Regions from separate parts of the Comamonas sp. A23 genome, predicted to be linked through region 1. Evidence: predicted binding sites of a transcription regulator. Region 1 holds the regulator's gene; the other holds the start of a gene.
The links. Region 1 encodes FNR, which switches genes on or off when oxygen is low (the NO sensors DNR and NnrR bind a similar motif). Its sites were predicted from a motif close to TTGATNNNNATCAA; they were not measured.

Region 1 (9,744 bases):
TTCCTGGAAGACTGAGTCTGATCACCACAACGAGAACATCCCATGAGCGATTTCATTAACAATTTCTGGTCGGTGTATGTCGCGGCGATTACGCTGATCGGCATCTTTGGCTGCTTGCTGCTGCTGATTCTGGTGGCCCGCAAGAAGGTCGTTCCCTCGGGCGACAACACCACAGGCCATGTCTGGGACGAAGACCTGCGTGAACTCAACAACCCCATGCCCAAGTGGTGGATGGGTCTGTTCGTGATCACCGTGGTTTTCAGCCTGGGCTATCTTGTGGTCTATCCCGGTCTGGGCGGCTTCGGCGGCAAGCTGGACTGGAGCCAGACCGGCGCCTACGACAAGGAAATGGCCAAGGCCAAGGCGGACCTGGAGCCTCTGTATGCCAAGTTCACCAGCATGCCTACCGAAGAAATGGCCAAGGACCCTCAGGCCATGGCCATTGGCGAGCGTCTGTTCATGAACAACTGTGCGCAATGCCACGGCTCTGACGCTCGCGGCAGCAAGTCCTTCCCGAATCTGGCGGACGGCGACTGGTTGCATGGCGGATCTCCCGAGAAGATCAGGGAGACCATCACCAACGGCCGTATCGGCATGATGCCGCCCATGGCGGCAGCCGTGGGCTCGGCGGAGGATGTGCGCAATGTGGCGCACTATGTGCTGAGCCTGTCGGGCAGCCCTCACGATGCCGTCAAGGCTTCGCAGGGCAAGTCCAAATTCGTGGCCTGTGCGGCTTGTCACGGCATGGACGGCAAGGGCAACCCCGCGCTGGGAGCTCCTAACCTGACCGATGACATCTGGCTGCATGGCTGGGGTGAGGCGGCAATCGTCAACATCGTCAACAACGGCAAGCACAATGAGATGCCTGCCCAGAAAGAGAAGTTGACGGAGGCGCAAATTGCCGTGCTGGCTTCCTATGTCTGGAGTCTTTCGAATACGCAAAACCAGAAGTAATGCGTTTTTAAAAGGCGGTGCCCTGGCACCGCCTTTTTCGCGTTTCAATTTTCAGTAATTACAAAAATATTAAGGAACTGCGATGCCGTGCGATCAGGGGAAGCCCCGAAAAGTCATACCGATCACGCCTGAGCCTCATGAGGGCGGGCCTGAGTTGGTGCCTATGTTCGCTTCCGAGCAAAAAGTGTACTCACGCTCTATTAGCGGCGTGTTCTCACGGTGGCGCTGGGCCATGGTGTTTCTGACCCAGATCGTCTTCTACGGCCTGCCCTGGCTACAGTGGGGCGAGCGCCAGATGGTGCTGTTCGATCTGGGGGCCCGGCGCTTCTATCTGTTCGGACTGGTGCTGTACCCGCAGGACTTCATCTATCTGACGGGGCTGCTGATCATCAGCGCACTGGGGCTGTTCCTGTTTACCGCCGTAGCCGGGCGTCTGTGGTGTGGCTTCTCCTGTCCGCAGACGGTCTACACCGAGATCTTCATGTGGATCGAAAGCAAGGTCGAAGGCGATCGCAGTGCCCGCATGCGTATCGACAAGAGCGGCTGGACTTTGGAGAAGATCTGGAAAAAGTCGCTCAAGCAGTTTCTCTGGATCGCTCTGTCTCTTTGGACAGGTTTCACCTTTGTCGGCTACTTCGTGCCCATCCGTGAGTTGGGTGTGGAGTTGATGGCCTTCCAGGGCAGCTGGCAGATTTTCTGGGTGGCGTTCTACGGCTTCGCCACCTACGGCAACGCCGGCTATATGCGCGAGCAGGTCTGCAAGTACATGTGTCCCTATGCACGCTTTCAGAGTGCCATGTTCGACAAGGACACCATGATCGTCAGCTACGACGCCGAACGTGGTGAAGCTCGCGGCCCGCGCAAGAAAGATGTCGACTACAAGGCACAGGGCCTGGGGGACTGCATAGATTGCAAGCTTTGCGTTCAGGTCTGCCCCGTGGGCATCGATATCCGCAAAGGGTTGCAGTACGAATGCATCGGCTGCGGTCTGTGCATCGATGCCTGCAACTCCGTGATGGACAAGATGGAGTATCCGCGTGGCCTGATCCGATTGACCACTCAGAATGCCGTCGCCAAGGCCTGGAAGCAGGTGCAGGTGATTCGCCGCATTTTCCGCCCGCGTGTGCTGATTTACTCGGCCGTGCTGGTGGCCCTCAGCGCCGCCATGATCGCCAGTCTGGTGCTGCGCGAGCCGCTCAAGGTCGATGTGATTCGCGACCGTGCTGCGCTTTCGCGCATCGTGGCGGGCGGCAAGCTGGAGAACGTCTACCGTCTGCAGATCATGAACGCCACCGAGTCCGAGCAGCGCTACCGTATCAGCGCCGTGGGCCTGGAGAATCTGGAAGTCGCATCCGAGCAGGAAGTGAGCGTTGGCCCTGCAGAGACGCGCGGCATTGCGGTGCGGCTGCAGATTCCGTATGGCTCAGCAACTCCAGGCTCGCACCCCGTACACTTCAATGTGGATGCAGTGACTGCCGGAGCAGGGCGTATTTCCGAGAAGACGGTGTTCCTGGTGCCGCGTTAATGCCAGGTCTTGACGGTCTTCGTGAGCCATCACGGAGGCCGGACAAGGGCACCGCCAATCGGCAACAATTTATGCCACCCTGCCGTGTGTGTCTGGGTGGTCAGAATTTTGGAAAGAGGTTTCATCATGTCGGCAGCACAAGCCAAGGTCTCGCAAACGGCCAAGATCATCCACCCCGAGGACGGCAAGCCCTGGTGGAAGTTTGCCCATGTCTGGCTCATCATCGCCGGCCCGGTGATCGTGGTGATTGCCGGCTTTGTCACCGCATACATCGCACTGAGCAGGCCTGATCCCGTGATTGACCCTGACTACTACCGCCATGGCATGGAAATCAACCAGCGCCTGAGCGAAAGTGAAAAAAGCCTGGCCCCAGCAGTCACCGGCCGCAATCATGCGGCCACGCCAGCCAAGGACCATCCGCTGGATCGCTGAGCGCTCCGGCGCTTGCTCCGCCAAGGTCGCTTTTGCGGCCTTTTTTGTTGCCGATATCAAAATCAGAGCGTGTTGCGCATGTTCTGTCTAACGTTGATGTAGAAGCAAATAGTTTTTTGATATCCAGATGGCGCAGGATGCTACTGAAAAGAGAGTGGTTCAGGGTTTCCCGCCACGGTGCATGCCCGCAGTCCTGCATGAACGGTCACCACTGTTGTGCAAAATATGACCAAGCCCACAGCCCAAGGAGAATCAGGATGGATGCTCGACGCTGGATGTGGATTGTCTGGCCGGCCTTTCTGGCGGCGGCAATCATGGAGATGGTGGTTTTCGCCTTTGTGGACCCGCTGGATGTGCACTGGCTGGGCTCCCCCCTGGACTGGTCGCGCCAAGCCATCTATACGGTCGCTTTTTTTGCCTTCTGGGTCGTGACCCTGATCGGAGGTGCGATGACGGTGATGCTGGGTCGCTCCGTCAGCGATCTCAATGGCGGCATCGTTTCCGAGCCTCTGCCCGATTAATTCGCACAGACAAAAAAGCCCGCTGTCCGCGGGCTTTGTCTTGAGAGTGTCTGTCGACTCGGTTCAGTTCTGGCATTGCTGGCTGTTGACGATGCGTTTGAGCGCCTCGGTATCCAGGATGCGCAGGTGGCGCTGCTTGACTTCCACAATGCCTTCCTCTGCAAATTTGGAGAAAGTGCGGCTCACGGTCTCGAGCTTGAGGCCCAGGTAACTGCCGATTTCTTCGCGCGTCATGCGCAGCACCAGTTCCGACTTGGAAAAGCCGCGTGCCGACAGGCGCTGAACCAGGTTCAACACAAAGGCCGCCAGGCGCTCTTCGGCACGCATGCTGCCCAGCAGCAGCATCACGCCATGCTCGCGCACGATTTCGCGGCTCATGACCTTGTGCACATGGTTCTGCAGGGCCGTGACCTCGCGCGAGAGCTGCTCCAGTTTGTCAAACGGCATGACGCAGACCTCGGCGTCTTCCAGGGCCACGGCATCACAAGTGTGGTGGTCGTTGACGATGCCGTCCAGACCAATGATTTCGCCAGCCATCTGAAAGCCTGTGACCTGGTCGCGTCCGTCTTCGGTGGCCACGCTGGTCTTGAAGAAGCCGGTTCGAATGGCATACAGCGAGGTGAACTCTTCGCCATTGCGAAACAGCAGACCGCCGCGCTTGACCTTGCGGCGCGTGGCCACAATCTCGTCAATGCGCTCCATTTGTTCATCGTCCAGGCCCATGGGCATGCACAGTTCACGCAGATTGCAGTTGGAGCAGGATGCTTTGATGGTCTGAAGATTCATGGGCTTTTTGCAACGGCGCAGACAGACACGGAGTGGAGAGTCGCGCTGGTCATTGACCTCGTGGTTGAAGATGAGATGGATCAAATTGTCGCAGCACTTGCCTTGAGGTCTCTTGATTTTCATCAAGGACAGGGTGATTGCCTTGGGGCACATTGCCTGTATTCGTTCAAAAACATGCGCTTTTGCCTATTTTGGGCATGATTTTCAGGATCTGATTTCCATTGAAATCTGCTCTATACAGAGTGTGGGCGCACCCTAACTCCCAGTTATGACCGCAGTCACGCCTGAGTTGCTGAGCCGCTTTGATATCCCCGGCCCACGCTACACATCGTTCCCAACAGCCGACCGTTTTGTTGAGGCTTTTGGTGCAGACGACTACATACTGGCACTCAAGCAGCGCAAGACGCATTCTGGCTCGCGCGCTTTGCCCCTGTCCGTTTATGTGCATGTGCCGTTCTGTGAGTCGCTTTGCTATTACTGCGCCTGCAACAAGATCGTGACCAAGCATCATGAGAAGGCTGCCGAGTATCTGGACTACTTGAGCCGTGAGCTGGCCATGCATACCGAGCATTGCGGCAAAGGCCAGCTCGTAAGCCAGCTGCATCTGGGCGGAGGCACACCGACCTTCTTCAGCGATGCCGAGTTGCAGCAGCTGATGGTCTTGATGCGTGAACATTTCAAGCTGGATCCCGCGGGCGAGTACTCCATCGAGGTCGATCCGCGCACCGTCAGCAACGAGCGGCTGAGAGCTCTCAAGGACATGGGGTTCAATCGCCTGAGCTTTGGCGTGCAGGACTTTGATCCCGCGGTGCAGAAAGCGGTGCACCGCGAGCAGCCCGCCGAGCAAGTCTTTTCGTTGGTGGCCGAGGCGCGCCGCCTGGGCTTTGTTTCCATCAATGTGGACCTGATCTACGGGCTGCCCAGGCAGACGCCCGAGTCTTTTGCGCGCACGCTGGCACAGGTCAATGAGCTGCGCCCCGATCGCATTGCACTGTATGCCTATGCGCATCTGCCCGAGCGCTTCAAGCCGCAAAGGCGCATCGAATCGGCAGACCTGCCCATGGGGCAGGACAAGCTGAACATGCTCTCCGGCGCAATTGATGCATTCATGGATGGCGGCTATGTCTATGTAGGCATGGACCACTTTGCGCTGCCTGACGACTCTTTGGCCATTGCCAAGCGCCAGGGGCGCCTGCATCGCAATTTTCAGGGCTACAGCACCCAGCCTGATTGCGATCTGATTGCACTGGGCGTATCGGCTATCGGCAAGGTGGGCGCGACCTACAGCCAGAACGTCAAGACTCTTGAAGAGTATTACGATGCCGTCGATGGCGGCATGTTGCCCGTGCAGCGCGGACTGGCACTTTCACGTGACGATCTGGTGCGCAGAGCCGTCATCATGTCCATCATGTGCCAGGGCTCCGTCCTGTATGAGCCCATGGAGCAGGCCTGGCTTATCAATTTCCGCGAATACTTCGCTGCGGAGCTGGATGCGCTGGCAGAGATGCAGCGCAACGGCTTGGTCGAGCTGTCCGCCGAGGGCTTCAAGGTCACTGGCCTGGGCTGGTTTTTTGTGCGCGGAGTAGCCATGCTGTTTGACCGATATTTGCAGGCCGACCGGAACCGCGCCCGCTTTTCGCGCATCATCTAGCGCATGTTGTTTTCGCTGGTCTGGACTGCTTTGATCATGGGGCTCGTGGGTGGGCCCCATTGTCTTGTGATGTGCGCTGCCCCCTGCAGTGTGGTCACAGCAGCGAAGCCTGTCGGCGGCGGGCAGCCAGTTGTCGTGCTCGGCCTGCAAAAACGCCAATGGCTGCGTACCAGTCTGTTTCATCTGGGGCGCATCGCTGCCTATGCCCTGCTGGGCGGGATCGCGGCCGTGGCCATGGAAAGTCTGGCCTGGCTGACCAGTCAGACAACGGCATTGCAGAGACTTTGGACGCTGATGCATGTGGCGGTCATGGCCTGGGGACTGGCCATGGTGGTGCAGGCGCGGCAGCCAGCCTGGCTGGAGCGGGCGGGGCGTTCCGTCTGGGCCAGGGTTCAGCCCTGGGTCACCGCGCCAGGCGGCAGTCTGGCAGCAGGCTTTGCCTGGGCACTGATGCCTTGTGGTTTGCTGTATTCGGCTGTGTTGGTGGCGGCCTTGAGTGGCGGCGCCTGGCAAGGGGCTTTGTCCATGGCAGCCTTTGCCGTTGGTGGTGCACTGTGGCTGCTGGCGGGTCCCTGGCTGTGGCAACTGGGACAGTCGCATGTCAATGCATTGCGGGCCAGATGGGGCACCAGAGTTGCAGGTCTGATGCTGATTGGCGTTGCGAGTTGGGCTTTGTGGATGGACCTGGTCTACAAACCCAGCCTTTGGTGCCGATAAGTCACACAAGAGGGGATTGTTGATGCTGTTTGCATCCCAACAGACCCTAGTCATGCTTGAGCAGTCATGGAACTGCGGAATAATGTCTTATCTTGTGTGTAGCGCTCAAAGTGAATCGTTTCGTTGCTATTGATATCGGACAACTGCGTATCGGCATGTATGTCCATCTGGAGACCGGCTGGTTGCGCCATCCGTTTCCCGTCAGCAGTTTCAAGATTGTCAATGACGAGCAGTTGCAGACACTTAGGACCCTGAAGCTCAAGGCAGTTCAGGTCGATCTATCGAGAAGCGATCTGGAGGAAGCGGCAGCACCTCCGGCCGCAGACCCTCAACCCGCTCCTGTCCCCCCTGAGAACGATGCGCATGCATGGCGTAACAGTATTTTGGGCGTGCAGTCCAGGTTTCTGGGCGCGGTTTCCGTATTTGATGACGTGCAGGCCTTGTTGCCTGTCAACCCCGAGAAGGCGCGGACAACGACGGATATGCTGGTTGCACAGCAAGTCGTCAAACTGGCGCAGGCTCGTGATCTGAGTTTGCATCTGCTCGCGGATACGGGGGGCGCCACCTTTGGCGTACATGGTGTCAACGTCTCCGTGCTGAGCCTGTTGCTGGGTAAGACGCTGGGCCTGTGCGATGACGTATTGAAGGATCTGGGCACGGCGGCCCTGTTGCATGACATCGGCAAGCCGGGGCTTGAAATTTCCGCATCGGCCAATGCACTGAATCAGGGCACGGGCCGCACGCCTCTGCGAGAGACCGTGTATGCGCGTCATGTCGGAGAGTCGGTGGCATTGGCTCTATCCATGGGCTATCCTCCTTCCGTCACGACGGCCATCGCCCAGCATCATGAATGGGCCGATGGGTCAGGCTTTCCACTTGGCTTGCTGGCCGAAGATATGGACATTGCCGGACAGATCCTGGCGCTGGTCAATAATTTTGAGCGCTTGTGCAATCTGCCATTGCAAGGCAACGAAATGACGCCTCATGAAGCCATGGCTGCACTGTATGGACAGTATCGCCAGCGATATGCGCCCGATGTGCTCAAGGCATTCGTGCAGACCTTGGGGGTCTATCCGCCGGGCTCTTTGGTGGAACTAAGCGATGGGCGGATGGGCGTGGTGGTGTCTGTCAACACCAGCCAGTCGCTCAAGCCGCAGGTGCTGACCTATGACATGCAGGCGCCGCAGAAGCTGCGGTTCGTAGATTTGCTTGAATATGTGGGTTTGGGTATTCGCCGGGGCTTGACGCGAAATCAGCTTTCTCGAAATGCGTTAGAAGCTTTACAGCCGCAAAGGCGTCTTTGCTACTTTTTTGACAGTTCTGCAGCACCTGCTGCCGAGAAAGACCTCGCGTGACTTTGCAGCAGAGTTTTCTGATTGACCCTCTGCTTGCCTCCATGCTCGATGGTTTGCAGGAGGCGGTCTGGCTGCTGGATGCGCAGACATTGCGTGTCGTGCATGCCAATGCAGCCAGTATGCAGCTCACAGGCTACACGCCCGAGCAGGCGCAGGAGCAGTATGTCGATGTGCTGTGCGCCTCTCTGGTGCAAAAGGCGTTCTGGCAGGATGCCTCAAACTGGGTGGGTGGGGCGAAATTCCTCACAGAAATCTGTACAGCCAATGGTTCATTGACAGCTGTGGAGATGGCGGTGGGCTCCATCGCCCTGAATCCACGCTGGTTGATGCTCACCATGCTCGACCGCAGCGAGCAGTTGCGGCACGAGAGCGAACTGGACATGCTGCTTGCAGAGTTGCGGGCGACGCTTGAGTCCGCTGCAGATGGCATGCTGGTCTGTGATCTGCGCGGCGGCATTCGTGCATTCAATCACCGTTTCGCGGAGCTGTGGCAACTACCCGAACCACTGCTCGTGCAGCGAGATGATGCGGCCGTCTTTGCCCATTTGGAAGCGCAGACCATCAGCAGCGAGAGTCAGTTCACTCTTCTACAGGATGCGCAGGACCTGTCGGCTCCTGAAACCTCGGAGGTACTGCAGCTGCTCAGTGGCAGGGTTCTGGAGCGCCGCTCCGTGCCTCAGCTCAGCCGCGGTGTGGCGATAGGGCGTATCTACTCCTATCGAGACATCACGGTGGAATCCAGCTCGGCGACAGAACTGCGTCTGGCTGCAAGAGTGTTCGAGTCCAGCCTGGACGGTATCTTCATTGCCGATGCCAATGGTGTCATCGTTCAGGTCAACCCGGCTGGCGGGCAGTTGCTGCATGGCAAGGCGGTGCTGGGGCTCGCTGCCTGGACTCTGTTCGAGTCCGAGGGAGGGCCTGTGTCCGACCTGCTGGAGCTAGCCGCTGCGCGCTGGGATGTGGGCAGCTTCTGGGAGGGCAATCTTTGGCTCAAGCAGAGTGAAGGTCAGCGCTGCGCGGTCTGGCTGTCCTGGGTGGCATTGCGTGACGGATATGGGCGTCTGGTACAAAGCATTGGCTTTATGCGCGACATGACCATGCAGCGCAGCGCTCAAAAGCAGATTGAGCAGCTGGCTTACAGTGATGCGTTGACAGGGCTGCCCAATCGCCTGAGTCTGAGCCGTCACGTGCAAGCCGCCATCACGGCGGCGCGCTTCACACAGCAGCCCTTCAGCATTCTGTTTCTGGATCTGGACCGTTTCAAGATCATCAACGATTCACTGGGCCATGACTTCGGCGACCGGGTGCTCAAGCTGGTTGCTCAGCGGCTGAGCGGACTGCTGCGCCCTGCCGATGTGCTGTGCCGTCAGGGCGGGGACGAATTTGTTCTCTATCTGCATGATTGCACGGGGGAAGGGGCTTCGGCCGTGGCCGCCCGTATTCTGGACGAAATGCGCCAGCCCTTCATGCTTGACGGTCTGGGCTTTTCCGTTCAGTGCAGCATTGGGGCTGCGCAATTTCCGGCGGATGGTTTGACGCTGGACGAACTGATTCGCCAGGCAGATATCGCCATGTATCGCGTCAAGGAGCGTGGACGCGGTAATTTCAGCTTCTACCAGCCGCAAATGAGTGCGGGTCTGCTCTCGCGAATGAAGCTGGAGCATGCTATGCGCCAGGCGCTGGACAAGGGGCATATGGCCGTGCACTTTCAGCCACAGGTACATATCCGTTCGGGTCGAATTGTGGCGGCAGAGGCTTTGCTTCGATGGACGGACCCCGAACTGGGGGTGATCTCTCCCGCAG
Region 2 (9,744 bases), 180 kb from region 1:
AGGCCGCCAGCGTCCAGGATCGCGACCAGCGCGCCCAGGCAGCCCCCAACTCGCCCGAGATCAGTGCCGCCAGCGCGAACGCAAAAGGCACGGCAAAGCCCACATAGCCCATGTACAGCAGCGGCGGATGCAGCACCATGCCGGGGTCTTGCAGCAAGGGATTGAGGTCCTTGCCTTCGGCCGCTGCGGGGATCAGGCGCGCAAACGGGTTGGAGAGAAACAGCAGGAACAGCAGCAGGCCCACACTGATCCAGCCCAGCACGGCGAGCACGCGCGCCACGAAGGCCGGCGGCAGGTCTCGGCTGCGCCAGGCCACCGCCAGGGTCCAGCCCGAGAGCATGAGCTGCCACAGCAGCATGGAGCCTTCATGCCCACCCCAGAAAGCTGCCAGCTTGTAGGCCATGGGCAGGTCGCTATGCGAGTTTGCCGCCACATACAGCACCGAGAAGTCTTCGCGCCAGAAGCACCAGAACAGGCTGGCCGAGGACAGCACGCACAGTACACATAGCAGCAAGGCCGCAGGCCGGGCCAGCTTTACCCAACTCGCCAGTCCCCAGTGGGCTCCGGCCAGTGGCAGCACCGCCAGCAGGACTGCCGTGACCAGGGCCAGTACCAGAGCGAACACACCGAGTTCAGCGATCATGTACGGCCTCCCTTGGTAGCGGTATGGGCACTGTCCTGGCCGGTTTCCTTGACAGTGTCATCCCCGGCAGATTTTTCTGCTGGCTTTCCGGCGGCGTTTTTCAAGGCATGGGCCGCTTCGGGTGGCATATAGTTCTCGTCGTGCTTGGCAAGCACCTCGGAGGCCTGGAAGGCTCCGTCCGCCTGCATACGGCCCGATACCACCACACCTTTGCCCTCGCGGAACAGGTCGGGCAGCAAGCCTCGATACTGCACAGGCACACTGCGCACTTCATCGGTTACGGCAAAGCGCAGCAGCATTCCGTCGCCGCTGCGCTGCAGCGAGCCTTGCTCCACCAGGCCCCCCAGGCGAAAGGCTGCACCATGCGGAACCTCGCCCGCGTGAACCTGGCTGGGGCTGTAGAAGAACATCACATTGGAGTTGAGTGCTCGCAGCACCAGCGTGACGGCCACGGCCACCAGCGCAAGTCCTGCCAACACCCACAGCAGGCGACGCTGGCGCGGCTTCATGGGTTCTCCCAGGTTGCGAGTCCGGATGAGGCTTCAGCCTTCAGTCGACGGCTGCGCACATAAATGCTGACCAGCTCGATACACAGCGCCATCGCGCTCACACCGTAGGCCAGAGCAATGAAAAAAGCATGATCCTGCATTACATACTCTCCTCGCGGGCTCGCTCCAGAATCAGGCAACGTGCCCGCACCAGGGCGACGGCCAGCGTATAGGCCCAGCAGGCCAGCGTCATCAGAAGCATGCCGGCCAGCATGGTGTGCGTCATGCTGGGAGCCGCATCCATGCGAATGCTTGCGCCCTGATGCAAGGTGCTCCACCACTGCACCGAGAAATAGATGATGGGAACATTGACCACGCCAGCCAGCAGCACGATGGCGCCGGCACCGTCGGCCCGACGCGAATCCTCTATGGCCGAGACCATGGCCATATAGCCCAGATACAGGAACAGCAGGATCAGCTCCGAAGTCAGTCGGGCATCCCACACCCACCAGGCTCCCCAGGTCGGCTTGCCCCAGGCAGCCCCGGTCCACAAGGCGATGGCCGTGAACAACGCACCCGTAGGTGCCAGGGCCCTTGCCAGCAGGGGCGAAAGGCGGGTGCCGTAAATCAACCCCAGGGCGGCATGAACCGCAGCCACCAGATAGATGAACATGGACATCCAGGCTGCCGGCACATGCAAAAAGATGATGCGGTAGACCTCGCCTTGCTGATGATCCGTAGGTGCCAGACCAAATCCGACCCATAGACCCGCGGCGGCCAGCACGGCAGCCAGCACGGCCATCCAGGGCCAGACTCGACCCGCCCAGTGGTAAAAAATCGGAGGTGAGGTCAGTTGGCGCCATTTGCGGCCGCTGGACCCTGCTGCAGGCGTCGGTGATGCATTGGAAGTAAGGGAATTCATATCACTCCAGCGCGAGGCGCAAGGCAGCTGCTATAGCCCAGGGACCGGCCAGTAACGCCAGGCACAGGCAGGCACCCAGCAGATTGAGTGCAGGCGCTGCACTCAGCCCTTGCTGCGCCTGGGCCACGGCATGGCTGCCAAAGATCAGGATGGGCACGCTCAGCGGCAGCACCACCAGAGCCAGCAGCAACTGCCCCCGCACACCCAGTGTCAGTGCCGCGCCCAGAGCGGCCAGCAGGCACAGGCTGGGCGTTCCCAGGGCCAGCGATGCCAGCAGAACGCCGACCACCGCTTGATCCAGGCCATACTGCCAGCCCAGCAAGGGAGCCACCAGCAACAACGGCAACACGCCCAACAACCAGTGTGCGGCCACCTTGAGGCCCACCAGCAGCGAAAGGGGCGCCGGCGCCAGCAACCACTGCTCCAGCGACCCGTCGGCCATGTCGCTCTCGAACAGCCGGTGCTGCCCCAGCAGCACGGCCAGCAAGGCTGCGACCCACACAATGCCCGGCGCAATCTGCCTCAGCAAGGCAGCGTCAGGCCCCAAAGCCAAGGGGAAAAGACTGCCTACCAGCACGAAGAAGAACAGCCCGCCCAAGGCATCTGAAGGCCTTCTAGCGGCCAACCTCAACTCTCGTGCACACACAGCTATCAGCAAGCAGCCACCTGCTCATTCATTGCCGTCCTGATCACGGAGCGGGATAAATCCAGCACCGACACCCGGGGCGTGGGCAGCACCAGGTTGCGGTGCGAAGCCACCACGGCCATTCCTCCGGAGGCCAGATGCTGCTCCAGTGCCTCGCCCAGATATTGTTCGCCTTGGACATCCAGGCAGTTGTCGGGTTCGTCCAGCAACCACAGCGGACGCTCGCCCAGCAAAACACGGGCCAGCCCCAAACGCCGACGCTGCCCCTGGGACAGGCGGCCAAAAGGCCGTGCGACGACTTCCGTCAAAGACAAGGCCTGCAAAACGGCTTGCACGCATGCTTCATTCCAGCTCACTGCCATCAGGTCCAGCGCAAAGCGCAGATTCTCCATCCCTGTCAAGGCATCGCTCATTCCTGCCTGATGTCCCATATAGGCCAGTTGCCGCTGGTAGGCCGGATCCTGGGGGGACAGCGTACCGCCGCACCACTGGAGGCTTCCAGTGCGCCACGGCAGAAGGCCGGCCAGACAACGCAGCAGGCTGCTCTTGCCCGCGCCGTTATGACCTCTGAGCATCAGCAGCTGACCGCCACCGAGTTCCAAGCCCTGATCGCGCAGCACCACCCGGCCGCCGCGTATACAACCCAGGCCGGATATACAAAGCAATCTGGAAGCAGCCGTGTCCAAGCCATTCATCCCGCTACTGCACCGACGCAACCGAAGCCTCAGCTGGCCCCGGCACTTTCTGACCTGGCGTGTCGCTGGGGCCCTGTCCGGGAGGGATGTGAGGCAGCTTATGGGCAATGCCCTTGTGGCAGTCGATACAGGTTTTTTCCTTGCTGGCCAAATAGGTGCTGTGCATGTTCTGTGCACGCAAACTCTGCCGTGTCATATCCATGGAGTCGTAGTTATGGCAGTTGCGGCACTCCAGCGAATCGTTGGCCTTGAAGCGAGCCCACTCGTGCTGCGCCAACTCCAGCCGCTTGGCTTCGAACTTTTCAGGCGTGTCGATCGTGCCGAAGATCTTGCCCCACACTTCCTTGGAGGCCTGCATCTTGCGAGCGATCTTGTCGGTCCAGTCGTGCGGCACGTGACAGTTGGAGCACACGGCGCGTACGCCCGAGCGGTTGGTGTAGTGGATCGTGCTCTTGAGCTCGGCAAACACGTTGTCCCGCATCTCATGACAACCCGTGCAGAATTTCTCCGTATTGGTCAGCTCCATGGCGGTATTGAACGCGCCCCAGAAGAGAATGCCGCCGATGAAGCCGCCGATGGTCAGAAAGCCCAGGCTGAAATGTACGCTGGGGCGGCGGATCACCGCCCAGTAGCGCTTGAGAAGTGTCAACATAGATGAGCCTCGTGCGCCGCAGCGTCAGTTTTTCTTGGATGCCTTGCCCGACTGGGACTGCAGGGCCTTCAGAATCACGGTATCCACGTCTTCGAAGGTGTTGCTGACCAGAGGGCGGACGGCATCCTGGGCCACATGGCATTGCTGGCAGAAGTAGCGCCGCGTGGATACCTGCCCCAACATGCGCCCGTCGCGATCCATGTAGTGCGTGACCGATACCGGCACGGCCTGCGAGATCTCGGCCTTGGTTCGCGAGTGGCAGTCCATGCATTTGTTGAAGTTCTTGTCTACCTGGTAGCCGTCCACGCGATGGGGAATCGTGGGAGGTTGCCAGGTGTAGTTGCGCGTGCGGCGCACGTCATCGTTGACGGCATTGCCAAGCACTGGTGGCTTGGTCGCCTGCATGATGGGTGTAGGGCCGCGCGCCGAGTCATAAAAGGTATCCGCGATAGCGGCTGGCGTCCAGGCCATACCTATATTGAGCATGAGCAGCATGCCCACAAGACGGACGAATTTGCGGACGAAGTTCATGGTCAACCTCTCTTTCGTCAAACCTTGGTGACCTTCACAGCGCACTTCTTGAAGTCCGTCTGCAACGAAATCGGGTCAGTAGCATCCAGCGTCACCTTGTTGATCAGCTGGCTGGCGTCGAACCAGGGGACATAGACCAATCCGCGCGGTGGCTTGTTGCGGCCGCGGGTCTCGACGCGCGTGCGCATGGAGCCACGCCGCGAAGACAGCTCCACTTCGCTTCCGCGGCGCACGCCCAGCGCCTTGGCGTCATCAGGATGCATGTAGCACAGTGCGTTAGGCACGGCACGATGCAGCTCGGGTACGCGCCGGGTCATGGATCCTGAGTGCCAGTGCTCAAGCACTCGGCCCGTGGAAAGCCAGAACGGATAATCCTTATCCGGAGCCTCAGCTGGTGGTTCATAGGGCAAGGCAAAGATGTTGGCCTTACCGTCGATATTGCCGTAGAACTGGTAGCCCGTGCCTGCCTTCACATAGGGGTCCGAGCCTTCGCGGTAACGCCAGAGCGTTTCCTTGCCGTTGACCACGGGCCAGCGCATGCCGCGCACCTTGTGGTACTGGTCAAACGGTGCCAGATCGTGGCCATGGCCACGGCCGAACGAGGCGTACTCCTCGAACAGACCTTTTTGCGGATAGAAGCCAAAGGCCTTGGCTTCCTCGTTCTCATAGGCGGGATCCATATCGGCCAATGGGAACTTGTCCACGTTGCCGTTGCGGTACAGCACCTCGAACAGGGTCTTGCCGCGCAGCTGGGGCTTCTTGGCCAGCAATTCTTCGGGCCAGACTTCCTCGACCTTGAAACGCTTGGAAAACTCCATCAATTGCCATAGGTCGGAACGCGCCTCGCCAGGAGCCTTGACCAGCTGGTGCCAAAAGTGGGTGCGGCGCTCTGCATTGCCATAGGCGCCTTCCTTCTCGACCCACATGGCCGACGGCAAGATCAGATCGGCGGCCACGGCCGTGACTGTGGGATAGACATCGGAGACCACCACGAAATTGTCGGGATTGCGGTAGCCTGGATAGCCTTCCTGGGCCAGGTTGGCGCCAGCCTGAATATTGTTGTTGACCATCACCCAGTAGGCATTGAGCCTGCCGTCCTTGAGTGCACGGTTTTGTTCCACGGCGTGGTAGCCGGGCTTGGGGGGAATCGTGCCTTCGGGCAGTTTCCAGATGGTTTCCGCAGTCTTGCGATGCTCTGGGTTCGTCACCACCATGTCCGCTGGCAGGCGGTGGGAGAAGGTGCCCACCTCACGCGCCGTTCCGCAGGCCGACGGCTGTCCCGTCAGTGAGAACGGGCTGTTGCCGGGTGTGGCGATCTTGCCCAGCAGCAAGTGAATGTTGTAGACCATGTTGTTGGCCCATACACCGCGTGTGTGCTGGTTGAAACCCATGGTCCAGAACGACACCACCTTGCTATTGGGGTCTGCATAGAGTTCGGCAAGGGCCTTGAGGCGGTTGGCCGGTACACCCGTGAGCTTGGTTGTGTACTCGAGCGTATAGGTGGATACGAACTTAGCGTATTCCTCATAGTTTATGGACTTGGCACCGTTGGGATCCTTGGCGTTCTTGGCCGCCTTCTGCAGAGGGTGCTCGGGACGCAGCCCGTAGCCGATATCGGTGTTGCCGAGCTTGAAATTGCAGTGCTTGGAGACGAAGTCCTTGTTGACCCTGCCCGTGGTGATGATGTGGTTGGCGATGTAGTTGAGTATGGCCAGATCGGTCTGAGGCTTGAAGGTCAGAGACATGTCCGCCAACTCATACGAGCGGTGCTCGAAGGTGGACAGCACGGCCACCTTCACGCCAGGTGTGGACAGGCGCCTGTCGGTCACGCGAGTCCACAGCACCGGATGCATTTCAGCCATGTTCGAGCCCCAGAGCACAAAGGCAGTCGCGGCCTCGATGTCGTCATAGCAACCCATGGGCTCGTCCATGCCAAAGGTGCGCATGAAGCCGGCAACTGCCGAGGCCATGCAGTGGCGTGCATTGGGATCAATGTTGTTGGTGCGAAAGCCCGCCTTGAACAGCTTGGAGGCTGCATAGCCCTCCCATACCGTCCACTGGCCGGAGCCGAACATGCCCACTGCGTCGGCCCCCTTGGCCTTGAGCGTCTTTTTGAACTGCTCTGCCATGACGTCGAAGGCCGTATCCCAGGAAACCTGCTGGAACTCGCCATCCTTGGCGTAGCGACCATTCTTCATGCGCAGCAACGGCTTTGTCAGACGATCACCGCCATACATGATCTTGGACAGGAAGTAACCCTTGACGCAGTTCAGTCCCCGGTTGACCTCGGCCTCAGGGTCACCCTGGGTGGCCACTACGCGGTTGTCCTTGACGGCCACCATGACGCCGCAACCTGTACCGCAAAAGCGGCATGGCGCCTTGGACCACTTCAGGTCGGCAGCCATTGCACCTGCATCCTGGGACAGAACTTCTATGGGTATGCCTGCAACGGCCCCTGCGGCTGCGGCTGCAGATTGACGGACAAAATCACGCCTAGTGCTAGTCATGTGTTACCTCTTGGTTTAGCGACTGCCAGTTCTCAACATGCTGATAAACCAGGGATGCGTTGATTACGCCATCGAGCAGCTCAATCTGAGACACGCAATCAAGTATTTCCCTTGCATGGGGCGCTTCCAAGGTCACCACCAACTTGCCGGCCGGATGACTTCCATGTATTTGGGCGCCTTTGATCGTGACGATGCCAGCAGCTACTTGTGCCAATGCTTGAGGAAGCACATGCACAACCAGGCTGGTGATATGCAAGTCGGTATGAGTTTCAATGGGCTCAGATTCTTCATGCATGTGGAGGGCCACCGATGATCATCTGATAAAACCAGATCGCAAAGCCGTAAGACGCAATCAGTACAACGGCCAATATAGGTGCCATAACAACTGCGAGAAATGCGAAGCTGCGCAACTCCTCGGTACGAGTCGATTCAGGCTGAGGTTCTGTCATTAGCAATCCCCCTTGGCTTGGATGCCTGAGCATCCATGGTTTGGCGATAGAGATCCGATAACGAACTTTGCCACGAGATTACCTACAAAATTGACTTGCAACAAGGTTCTTCTCGATTCGTTGCTTTACATCAATTCCTTCATTAAGATTTCATTAAGTCAATTGACATTAAAGTAAATGCCTCGGGCGTTGACTAAATAGTCGGCGGAATCAAGCGTGGCTTGGATCAGCCCTCTGCAAACTGAATTCGCGCCTCAATCTCGCACTGACCCATTGAAGTTGAGGCGTGAAATCTGGCCTGAAACTGATAGCCGCCGCCTGCTGCTCGCTTGAAGGCCGTCACTGGATCACTTGACCTCCATGGAGAGGTAATCGGGGTATTGTGCAGCCGTAATCAAGGATGGCAATCAGCGGGAGAAAGCCAGTCCTGCACAAGAGATTGCAGCAGATCGTGGATTTGGTGGCTCAAGAGAGCGCAGGACCTCGCGGCATTCAAGACGCGCTCCTCTCGGCCAGACAGGAAGCGATAACGAGGCTCATGCGAGCTCAACCTGGATTTGTGCAAGCTCAAAGCATCACCGTGCCGAGCACGATGCGCATCGAACCAAAAAGCGCTCCACAAAAGCGCTTTATAGGACCAAAAGGATCTAGGGGCAGAGCTCCGCTCTTGCTCGTCCATCAACTCACATTGGACTGTCCCCAGGCATGTCTACCTGCTAAGGGAAAGTCCAATCGCAATCCCAGTGTCACCTATAAGCTGCTCGTAATAGGTTGCGATGTGATGCGGCAACCACTGCTCAGAGGCTCAATCATCTCCAGCAGCCGCTTGTAGCCCGTGCGCTGCACCCGCCACTGACCGGCGACCCGGGTATAGCAGTCCTCGTATAGCGCACTGCCGGTGAGTATGGTCTGCTCATCCAGATTGATGAACAGATCATTGAGGTACCAGATGCCGGTGGCCGTGTCACCGTCGACCTTGATTTCCGGTGTATGCCCGTTGTGCATGCCAAAGCGTCGATGAGTGAAGGCATTGCGGTAGAAGTTCATGGCTTCATCAATGCCATTGATCTCATACTGGTAAGTCGGGCTGTCGAAGCGGATATGGACATCATCGGCCAGAACTGTTTTCAGAAGCTCCAGATTGCAGGTGTCGATGCCGCGAAAGTAGCGCGCCTTGAGCTGTTTGATTTCTTCAATATCCAGAAGAGTTTGCATGCTGTTCCCCGCTGGAGTTTAGTGAGGCAGGTAATGGCCGCCACTGACGTCCAGTTGGGCGCCGGTCACCACGCGCGCATAGTCGCTGGCCAGATACAGCGCGGCAGAGGCGCAATCGGCATCGTCGGGGATCTCGTTGCGCAAGGGAATCTGCTGGGCAATCACATCGACCAGCGATTCCATGGAAACGCCCTGGCGCTTGGCTTCCGCCTGGAAATAGCCTTTGACCGGTGCGCCCCACATCCAGCCGTTGTAGGTGCTGTTGACGCGGATGCCGAAGGGCCCCAGGTCTTCTGCCAGATATTGCACAGCGGTCTTGAGCGCGCCTTTGGATACTGCGTAACCGGCTTCGAGCTGATTGGGGCGGCGCGTTGCCATGGTATTGATCATCACAATGCTGCCGTCTTTTTGCTTTTTCATCTGCGGCACCACGGCCTGGGTCATGTTCATGGAGCCGTAGAGATTGACTTCCATGACCTTGCGCCAGTCATCCATGGACGAGTTGCTCGAAGATCCCCAGGTCCCGTGTGCATAGGCCGAGTTGATCAGCGCATCGATGCGGCCGAACTTGGCGATGGTTAGCTCTGCAAGCCGCTGGCATTGCTCGGGCTGGGAGATATCGGTGGCGACTTTGAAGACTTCGCAGGAGTAGCCTGCATCACGAATGGCTTGCTCTGCCTCATCGAGCATGGACTGCGTGCGGGCAGCCAGCACCACGGCTTTGGCCTGATATTCCGCCGCGCGCAGGGCTAGCTTGATGCCCATGCCGGGGCCGATGCCAGAGATGATGATGACTTTGTTCTTCAAAAGCATGATGGTTTCCTTGGATCTATAGGCTTGGAAATTGGCTGTCTTTCAGAATGCAGCCTTGGTGCGGGCGAAATGCAGTTCCTCTGAGCGGTTTTTGACATCGACCGCCACCTGATCAAAGGCGACCTTTACCCAGGCACCATGCTCGCGCATGATCGTGTCAGCGTTCAGTCCCAGGAACTGGTC

Region 2: a site for FNR is predicted at 7,654-7,667, ahead of napE (periplasmic nitrate reductase, NapE protein). Genes of this name have one in related genera too.

The regions. Positions count from the first base shown of each region.
Region 1 is NZ_RSDT01000001.1:363,346-373,089, forward strand. Features, by position in the region: gene EIC84_RS01730 (CcoQ/FixQ family Cbb3-type cytochrome c oxidase assembly chaperone) at 1-15, shown strand, start outside; gene ccoP (cytochrome-c oxidase, cbb3-type subunit III) at 43-954, shown strand; gene ccoG (cytochrome c oxidase accessory protein CcoG) at 1,037-2,479, shown strand; gene EIC84_RS01745 (FixH family protein) at 2,606-2,911, shown strand; gene EIC84_RS01750 (hypothetical protein) at 3,169-3,432, shown strand; gene fnr (fumarate/nitrate reduction transcriptional regulator Fnr) at 3,496-4,218, opposite strand; gene hemN (oxygen-independent coproporphyrinogen III oxidase) at 4,487-5,869, shown strand; gene EIC84_RS01765 (sulfite exporter TauE/SafE family protein) at 5,873-6,586, shown strand; gene EIC84_RS01770 (HD-GYP domain-containing protein) at 6,679-7,941, shown strand; gene EIC84_RS01775 (bifunctional diguanylate cyclase/phosphodiesterase) at 7,938-9,744, shown strand, end outside.
Region 2 is NZ_RSDT01000001.1:539,157-548,900, forward strand. Features, by position in the region: gene EIC84_RS02540 (heme lyase CcmF/NrfE family subunit) at 1-643, opposite strand, end outside; gene ccmE (cytochrome c maturation protein CcmE) at 640-1,152, opposite strand; gene ccmD (heme exporter protein CcmD) at 1,149-1,292, opposite strand; gene ccmC (heme ABC transporter permease CcmC) at 1,292-2,053, opposite strand; gene ccmB (heme exporter protein CcmB) at 2,055-2,651, opposite strand; gene ccmA (heme ABC exporter ATP-binding protein CcmA) at 2,705-3,394, opposite strand; gene EIC84_RS02570 (cytochrome c3 family protein) at 3,399-4,046, opposite strand; gene EIC84_RS02575 (nitrate reductase cytochrome c-type subunit) at 4,071-4,577, opposite strand; gene napA (periplasmic nitrate reductase subunit alpha) at 4,595-7,084, opposite strand; gene EIC84_RS02585 (chaperone NapD) at 7,077-7,379, opposite strand; gene napE (periplasmic nitrate reductase, NapE protein) at 7,372-7,533, opposite strand; gene EIC84_RS02595 (nuclear transport factor 2 family protein) at 8,284-8,748, opposite strand; gene EIC84_RS02600 (SDR family oxidoreductase) at 8,767-9,561, opposite strand; gene EIC84_RS02605 (SRPBCC domain-containing protein) at 9,604-9,744, opposite strand, start outside.